2 regions of the Plantactinospora sonchi genome follow, and region 1 is predicted to be linked to the other one. Evidence: riboswitches for the same ligand, from Rfam matches in the RefSeq annotation. Region 1 holds a riboswitch; the other holds the start of a gene.

What was found. Region 1 has a riboswitch for S-adenosylmethionine ahead of thrC (threonine synthase). Riboswitches for the same ligand answer to the same signal wherever they lie in the genome.
Region 2: another riboswitch for S-adenosylmethionine. It lies ahead of V1633_RS11395 (ABC transporter substrate-binding protein); the one in region 1 lies ahead of thrC (threonine synthase).

Annotation. Positions count from the first base shown of each region.
Region 1 is NZ_JAZGQK010000010.1:4,664-8,871, forward strand. Features, by position in the region: gene V1633_RS12110 (response regulator) at 37-750, opposite strand; gene V1633_RS12115 (S24/S26 family peptidase) at 1,115-1,984, shown strand; SAM riboswitch class I at 2,202-2,336, shown strand; gene thrC (threonine synthase) at 2,349-3,644, shown strand; gene V1633_RS12125 (GNAT family N-acetyltransferase) at 4,081-4,208, shown strand, end outside.
Region 2 is NZ_JAZGQK010000008.1:11,635-15,842, forward strand. Features, by position in the region: gene V1633_RS11385 (amino acid ABC transporter ATP-binding protein) at 1-720, opposite strand, end outside; gene V1633_RS11390 (amino acid ABC transporter permease) at 707-1,501, opposite strand; gene V1633_RS11395 (ABC transporter substrate-binding protein) at 1,625-2,545, opposite strand; SAM riboswitch class I at 2,840-2,932, opposite strand; gene hrpA (ATP-dependent RNA helicase HrpA) at 3,067-4,208, opposite strand, start outside.

The sequences.
Region 1 (4,208 bases):
AGCCCAGGGTCGAGGGCCGGAACGCCCGCGACGGGATCACGTCTGACCGCCCAGAGTGGGTGATCCTGCCCCCGACCCGCCCGACCCAGGCCCGTCCGGCCCCGACCCGCCTGGCCCGGACCAGCGCAGCCCGTCCTCGCGTACCCGGTCGGCGAGGTCCAGTTTGGTGTACGTCGGCCGGCCCACGTCGTGGTACTTCGCCTTCACCCGGTCCAGGTAACGCCGCGCGGTGGCGGGCTGGATGCCGACCTTGCGCGCCGCCGCGGTCAGGGTCATCCCCGACGCGTACGCGACGAGCACCGCCCGCTCCTGCGGGGCGAGCCGGGGCCGGTCCGGACGGGTGTCGGACGACCAGGCGAAGGCGAGTTCGGGGGAGTGCGCGATCTCGCCCCGGGCGACGGTACGGATCGCGTCGGCGAGCGTCGGCAGGTCGTGGTCCTTGGTCAGGTATCCGGACGCCCCGGCCCGCATCACGTCGACCCCGTGCACCACGTGCGGTACGACGCTCACCACCAGTACCGCCCGACCGGTCGAGACGAGTCGGTGGACGTTGTCGACGGGTGCCGAACCGTCCGCCAGGAGCAGATCCAGTACCACCACGTCGGCGGGTTGCCGCTCGGCGGCGAGCAGTCGGTCGACGGTCGGAGCCGCGCAGTTGAGCCGCAGGTCGGGTGCGGATTCGAGCCAGGCGGCGACGCCGTCCAGCAGCATCCGGTCGTCGTCGACGACCGAGACGGAGATCAACGACACTCCCTGGCACCTCACCCTCGGCGGCGATCGCGACGTCGGGATCGATGGATGGCGGGACCCGGATCGTAGACCGGCGGTTGTGCACCGTCAAGACAGCACTTCTGCACTCTGGCCCCGAATCGCCACGATACGTGACCATCGCCGCAAAGCCCGGGACACCTGTGCGGGACCGCCCTGCCCGCTCGGCCGGGTCCGGGGCCGGTCCGGTGGGTGACCGGACGGCACCGGGCCGCTCGGCCGAACGCGCCGACGGGCTCGCCGACGGCGACGAGCGGGAGCGGGACGTGATCGAACGAGACGTACGGGTCGAACCGGCCGGGTCGACGGGTCGTCCGCCCGGCGGAGCGACGCGGGGAGGCACCCGGTGAACGCGGCCCCGGCCGGCTTCGTGGAGCTGGTCCGCGCGGCGGTGGCCGCCGGCCGGCCGGCCCGGGTGCCGGTCACCGGCACCAGCATGCTGCCGGCGCTGCCGGCCGGCGTGGTGCTGGTCGAGACGGCCAACTGGGACGAACTGCGCCCGGGCGACGTGGTCGCCTTCGAGTACGAGCGGAACCTCGCCGTGCGCCGTCTGGTCGCGCACCTCGGCGACCGGTTGCTCACCGCCGGGGACAACCTCCCGTTGTACGACCCGCCGGTGCCCCGCCACGCCCTGGTCGGGCGGGTGTCCGGGGTTCCGGACGAGCCGCCGCGCGGATTGTCCGGCGGTCTCAAGGGCTGGGGCGGCCGGCGGCCGGTGGCACCGCCGCGTGGTGTCACCCTGTGGCTCGCCGGCGCGGCGGCCAGGTCGGTCGACGAACGTGACCACCCGGCGCCGGAGACCGGGGTTGTCGACGGGGTGCTCCGGGTACGCCACCTGGCGGGCGGGACGCTCGACCCGGACCGGTTGGCCCGCGCCGTCCACGCCCTGCCCGGTACGACCATCGGCATCTCCGCCACGGCGGTACGCGGGGTGGCGGGGCTGCGGACCGGACTGGTGGAGCCGGAACCGCGTCCCCCGGCACGGCTCGACATCGTGCTCGGCTGCGGGTACGGCCTCCCGTCGCCTTCCGCCCGACCCGGGCCCGTCCTCCCGCCCGACGCGGTACGACACCACCTGCGGGTCGGCCCGCCGCTGTGCGACATCCCGGCGCCGGTGGCGGTCCGGGCGGTACTCGCCGCGTTCGGCGTCGGTGTGCCGTACGCGTTGGCGGCGGCTGCCGGTGCGCGGGTGGCCGTACCGGTCGGTGCCCGCTGACCGTTTCCACGGTCGGGCCGTACGCCGCTGCGGTGGCGGTCCGGGCCGGAGTTCGGCGTGCCCTCGGGCGGGCCGCTGCCGGGTCCGGAGGACGCCCGGCGGTGTCGTCGGGTCGGTGACCGCCGCCGCCCGATGACGACCGGGATCTAGCTCACAGGGTCAACGTGCCCCGGGACACAGGGCCGGGCGGACCCGTAGACTGTGCGGACAACTTCATACCTCATCCAGAGGGGCTGAGGGATACGGCCCGTTGACGCCCCGGCAACCACTTCGCTGTCTCGATGACGAGGCCTCGCGAGGCAGGTGCCAATTCCGTCCCCGCCGCGCCGTGCGGCGCAGGGAAAGATGAGAGGACGGCCTCGCCATGACGTCGATCATCGACGCGACCCACACCCAGACCTCCCCGGTGGCCCCGAACCCGGCCCGTGTCCTCGTCTGTCGCGGCTGTGGCACCGAGTACCCGCTCGTCGCGCAGCACGCCTGTTACGAGTGTTTCGGCCCGCTGGAGGTCGGCTACGACCCGGCCCTGCTGGCCCGGGTCACCCGCGCGCAGATCGAGTCCGGTCCGGACAACCTCTGGCGGTACGCCGCCCTGCTGCCGACGGGTCAGGACCCGAGCACCCGGGTCACCCTCGACCCCGGCATGACTCCGCTGGTGCCGGCCGCCGGCCTCGCCGCCGAGCTGGGCATCCGGGCACCGCTCTGGGTCAAGGACGACAGTGGCAACCCCACCCACTCGTTCAAGGACCGGGTGGTGTCGGTGGCGTTGACCGCCGCCCGGGGGCTCGGCTTCACCCGGTTCGCCTGCGCGTCGACCGGCAACCTGGCGAACTCGGTCGCCGCGCACGCCGCCCGGGCCGGCGTACCCTCCATCGTCTTCATCCCCGGTGACCTGGAGCAGGGCAAGGTGATCACCACCGCGGTCTACGGCGGTGACCTGGTCGCGATCGACGGCTCGTACGACGACGTCAACCGGCTCTGCGGCGAACTGGTCGAGACCGACGAGTTCGAGGACACCGCGTTCGTCAACGTCAACGTCCGGCCGTACTACGCGGAGGGTTCCAAGACCCTCGGGTACGAGGTCGCCGAGCAGCTCGGCTGGCGGATCCCGGCGCAGGTGGTGATCCCGATGGCCAGCGGCGAGCTGCTCACCAAGATTGACAAGGCGTTCAGCGAGCTGGTCGAGATCGGACTGGTCGAGGCGCCGGCGAACGGCTGGAAGGTGTTCGGCGCCCAGTCGGCCGGCTGCAACCCGATCGCCGCCGCACTGCACGCCGACACCGACGAGATCATCCCGGTCCGGCCGACCGGCATCGCGAAGTCGCTCAACATCGGCGACCCGGCAGCCGGCCTCTACGCCCTGGAGGCGGTACGCCGTACCGGCGGCTGGATGGAGTACGTCGACGACGACGAGATCAGGGACGGGATCAGGCTGCTGGCCCGGACCACCGGGGTCTTCGCCGAGACGGCCGGCGGGGTCACCGTCGCGGTACTCAGGAAGCTGGTGGAGAACGGTCGACTCGACCCCGACGCGGAGACCGTCGTCTACAACACCGGCGAAGGGCTCAAGACCCTCGACGCGGTGGCCGGCCAGGTCGGGCCGACGTACCGGGTCAAGCCGTCGCTGCGCGCGGTGCGCGACGCCGGCCTGCTGGGCTGATTTTCCAAAAAACTTGCGCCATGTGTTCGCGTGGCGACCGAGCAGATGCACGTGCAACTTGCAGGTGAGATCCGTTCGGTCGCCCCGGACCGGGTCCGTCCGTCCGTCATGGATGCGGTGCGTAGCTGCTGTTTTGCCACGGGTGACGAAAACACCCCGACGGGGGCTTGACGATTGCATCTGCAGGACGCAAGATGCTCCGTGCGGGAGGGCGCTTCGCCGTAGACTTTCAAAGCTCTTACGACCCAGCGCCGGAGGCGTTGTGCGGGCGTCCCTCCCGACCAAATCTTCTTCAGCCGGCTGACGTCGGCGATCGACCGGCATACCCCGTCGATCCGGGTGCAGTCGCCGGTCCCGTGTTCAACGACGATCCGCCCGCCCGGGCAACGGGGATAATCGGTCGCGTTTTCGCCGCCGCTTCGGCACCCTCGGGGTCATGGACATCGTGGTCACCGCCTTCGATCCGGGCGACGACGCCGCCGTCGAGCAGGCGTACGGGATCCACGCCGAGGTCTGGGCGGCTGAGCAGCCGGACGCGGCGCCGTACTGTCGTCAGCGTTTTGT
Region 2 (4,208 bases), on a different contig from region 1:
GGCGAACCCCATCTCGTGCGTGACGACCACCATCGTCATGCCCTGACCGGCCAGGTCCGCCATCAGCGACAGCACCCCCTTGACCAGTTCGGGGTCGAGCGCCGAGGTCGCCTCGTCGAAGAGCATCACCCGGGGCGACATGGCCAGGGCCCGGGCGATCGCCACCCGCTGCTGCTGACCGCCGGAGAGCCGCCCCGGACGTACGTCCGCCTTGTGACGCAGGCCGACCAGGTCGAGCTGGCGCAGCGCCACCTCGTCCGCCTCGTCCCGGGACAGCCCTCTGAGCTGCCGGAGGGCGAGGGTCACGTTGCGCAGCACGGTCATGTGCGGAAAGAGGTTGAACTGCTGGAACACCATCCCGATCTGCTGGCGCAGCTCATCGGGGTCACGGGTCAGCACGCTCTCGCCGTCCAGCAGGACGTCGCCGCGGTCGGGCTCCAGCAGCCGGTTGATCGTCCGGAGCAGGGTGGACTTCCCGGAGCCGGACGGCCCGATCACACAGGCGGTGTCGCCGCGCGCGACGTCCAGGTCGACACCGTGCAGCACCTTGTTGCGTCCGAAGGCCAGGTGCACGTCCCGGGTGGCGACACTCACCGACTCGAAGGCCCGACCGGCCGGTGGTGTCGCCGGGGCGGACGGCACCCCGGTCGCGGTGGTCAGTGTCATCGCGCCGATGTCCGCACCGGAACGATCGTCGCCGTGTCGGTCACCTCCGGACATCGGACGCTCCCTCCGTCGAAGTGGGTAGTGGGGTCTCGCCGGCCAGTGCCAGCGGATCCTCGGGATCCGGTCCACCGGCCCGGCCGTCCCGCAGCCGCCGGTCGACCCAGTTGACCAGGTGGGTGAGCGGCACCGTGATGGCCAGGTAGCACAGGCCGGCGAGCAGCAGCGCCGACTCGTTGCCGGTGTTCGCGGCGTAGTCCTGGCCGATCCGGAACAGATCCCGCTGACTGGCCACCAGGCCGAGGAAGTAGACCAGGCTGGAGTCCTTGATCAGGGCGATCAGCTGGTTGACCCAGGCCGGCAGGACCCGACGCACACCCTGCGGGATGATCACCAGGCGCATCGCGGCGGCGTGCGAGAGACCCAGGGCGCGGGTCGCCTCCAGCTGGCTGGCCTCCACGCTCTGGATGCCGGACCGGAAGATCTCCCCGATGTACGCCGCCGCGATCAGCGACAGCGCCAGGATGCCGAGCGGGTACGGGTTGGGCCCCCACCAGGCGAGCCCGAGGGGTGCCAACCCGACCCCGATCAACAGGATGGTGACGGCGGCCGGCAGTCCCCGGAACACGTCCGTGTAGATCCGCGCCGGCCAGCGCAGCCAACGGGACCGGGCCAGGCCCGCCACGGCCAGCAGCATGCCGAACAGGGTCCCCAGGATGGCCGAGACCAGTGCCAGCAGGAGGGTGTTGCGCAGCCCGACCGTGAGCATCTCGGGCAGTGCCTCGCGCATCGACTCAAGGTCGAAGAACGTCTCCCACAACGTCCTCAGGGTCTCCATCGCCTCACCTGTCTCTGGTCCGTCATCGGCTCTCCGTCACACGTCCGTCCGCCCCGCCGGCGGCCCGGTCTCCGCCACCGGACCGCCGTCCGGTGCGCGTCGGGGCCACCGGCGGGGTGGCGGTCAGGCTGCCGGCGTACCGGTCGGGCTGGCGGACGCGCCCTGGCCCGCCGGGGCGGTCGGCGTCGCGCCGGATCCCGCCTTCACCGGCGGGTACGTCACGGTGCCGCTGCCCGGCTTGAAAGTCTCCGGCACCGGCCGTCCCGGGTAGTACTGCTCCTGGAGCCGGGTCCAGGTGCCGTCCTGGATCACCTGGTCGAGTGCCTTGTTCAGCGCCTCCCGCAGCGGATCGTTCCCCTTGGCCACGGCGAACGCCGTCGGCGCCGAGCTGAGCTGCTTCTCGGCCAGCACGATCTTTCCGCCACTGTCCTGAGCGGACTTCTCGCCGATCTCGGCGGGCGAGATCCACGCGTCGGCGGTCTTCGCCTTGAGCTGGTTGATCGCGCCGTTGTAGTCCGGCACCCGGACCGGGTCGAGCCCCTCCTTGGTGGCGTAGTCGTCCTGGACGGTGCCCTGGACCACGACCACCCGCTTGCCCTTGAGCTGGGTGAAACTGGTGATCGGCGAGCCGGCCGGCACGTCGAGTCCGAAGTAGCCGAAGTCGTACCCGTTGGTGAAGTCGACCGTCTTCTTCCGTGCCTCGGTGATGGTGATGGACGAACTGCCGACGTCGTACTTGTGGTTGTTGACCTGGGCGAGCAGCGCGGAGAACTCGGTGCCCACGAACTCGACCTTCAGGCCCAGCTTCTCCGCCACGGCGGTCATCAGGTCGTTGTCGAAGCCGGTGAACTTCCCGTCCTTGAGGAAGACGTTCGGCGGGGCGTCGGTCAGCGTGCCGACCCGCAGGGTGCCCGGCTGGAGCAGGTCGTAGGGGTTGTCGGCGGCGTCTGCGGACGACGATCCGCCGCAGGCCGCGACGGCACCCAGCAGGGCGACGGCGGCGACACCGGAGAACAGGCGGGTGAGCAGAGGACTGTTGCGCATGTGCGGAAACTCCATGAAATGTCCGGCGGGACGCGTGCGGCCGCGACCCGTGGCACAACAGCCACAGGCGGCGACACGGCCCGGCTCAGAGGGGTGGGAAAGACGGTCGGAGATCCGCCGACCGGCGGTCGTGGTCGGTCAGGGCCATGACGGCGACGCCGTGGCGGACCGGATCAGTCGCGGTCGCGACAGAGCATGGTGCTGGTCCGGCAGAGGTCGACGTGTCGACGCCACCGGTGCCAGGTGACGTGCAGCCGGCTCGTCCGCTCGGGGTGGGTGGCACGCACTTCGGTTCCTCCATCGGTCCTGGCGGTAGCACCCGCACCCACCGGTGGGGGGTTGCTGCGACGTCGTCGAGCCAGGTCTCTCAGTCGCTCTGGATGGTCGCCGGTCAGCGTACTCAACCGCCCCCCGGACATTCCACCTGATCGGGGCAGCTGTGGCGCTCGTGACACGGCAGAAGTGTGAGGAAGGGCCCCTTCCTCTACCAAAAGCGATAAGAAGGGGCCCTTCCTCACCGGTCAGCGGCCCTCCACCAGATCCATCGCCCGGTAGATCCGCTGCTCGGAGATCGGGTACGGCGTACCGAGCGCCTGGGCGAAGACGTTGACCCGCAGTTCCTCGATCATCCAGCGGATCTCCCGGACCGCCTCCTCGCCCTGGCGTGCCGGGGGAAGGGCGGCCAACATCTCCTGGTACTCCTTCTGGACCTGGGCTATCCGGGCCTGCTGCTCCCGGTCCCGCCCCGGATTCTGTGGCAGCCGGTCGAGGCGTCGCTCGATCGCGGTCAGGTAGCGGGGCAGGTCGCCGAGGCGGGCGTAGCCGGTCTGGGTGACGAAGCCCCGGTGCACCAGGCCGGAGAGCTGGGCCCGGATGTCGGCGAGCGCGGACACCAGGGCCAGGCTGTTGGTCCGGCCCAGCCGCTGCTCGACCGTGTACGCGGCGGCCAGCACCCGGCGTACCCGGTCGACCACCGCGAAGGTGGTGTCGATCAGGTCCGCCCGGACCCGGTCACGGAGTGCGGCGAAGCCCTCGGCGTCCCAGGCCGGCCCGCCGGCGTCGGCGACCAGCTTGTCGACCGCCGCGTCGGCCGCGTCGTCGAGCAGGTCCTGCACGTTGCGGTGCGGGTTGCGGCTGAGCGCCAGCTTGGCCTCGTTGCTCAGCCGTCCCTGCAGGAACTTCGCCGGGGAGCCGAGGCTGAGCCGGAGCAGCCGCCGGGTGCCGGCCCACATCTGGCGCTGCTGCTCGCCCTCGGTCTCGAAGACCCGTACCGCGACGGTCTCGCCCTCGTCCGCCAGCGCCGGAAACGCCGTCACCAGGTAGCCGCCCCGGACCTGCTCTATCGAGCGGGGCAGGGTGCCGATGCTCCACTCCCGCAGTCCGGTCCGCTCCACGTCGGGCGCGGCGGCCGCGACCATCTGCCGTACCTGGGTGGTCAGCTGCCGTTGCAGCGCCGGCAGGCTCTTGCCCTCGGCGACCGTCCGCTGCCCGTCGTCGTCGACCACCCGGAAGGTGGGGCGCAGGTGTGCCGGCAGCTTCTCCAGGTCCCACGCCTCCCGGGGCACGGTCACCCCGGTCAGCCGACGCAGCTGGTGGGTCACCGCGTCGAGCAGTGGCTCCCGCCCCGGTGTGATCGCGGCCAGCACCGCCCGCGCGTAGTCCG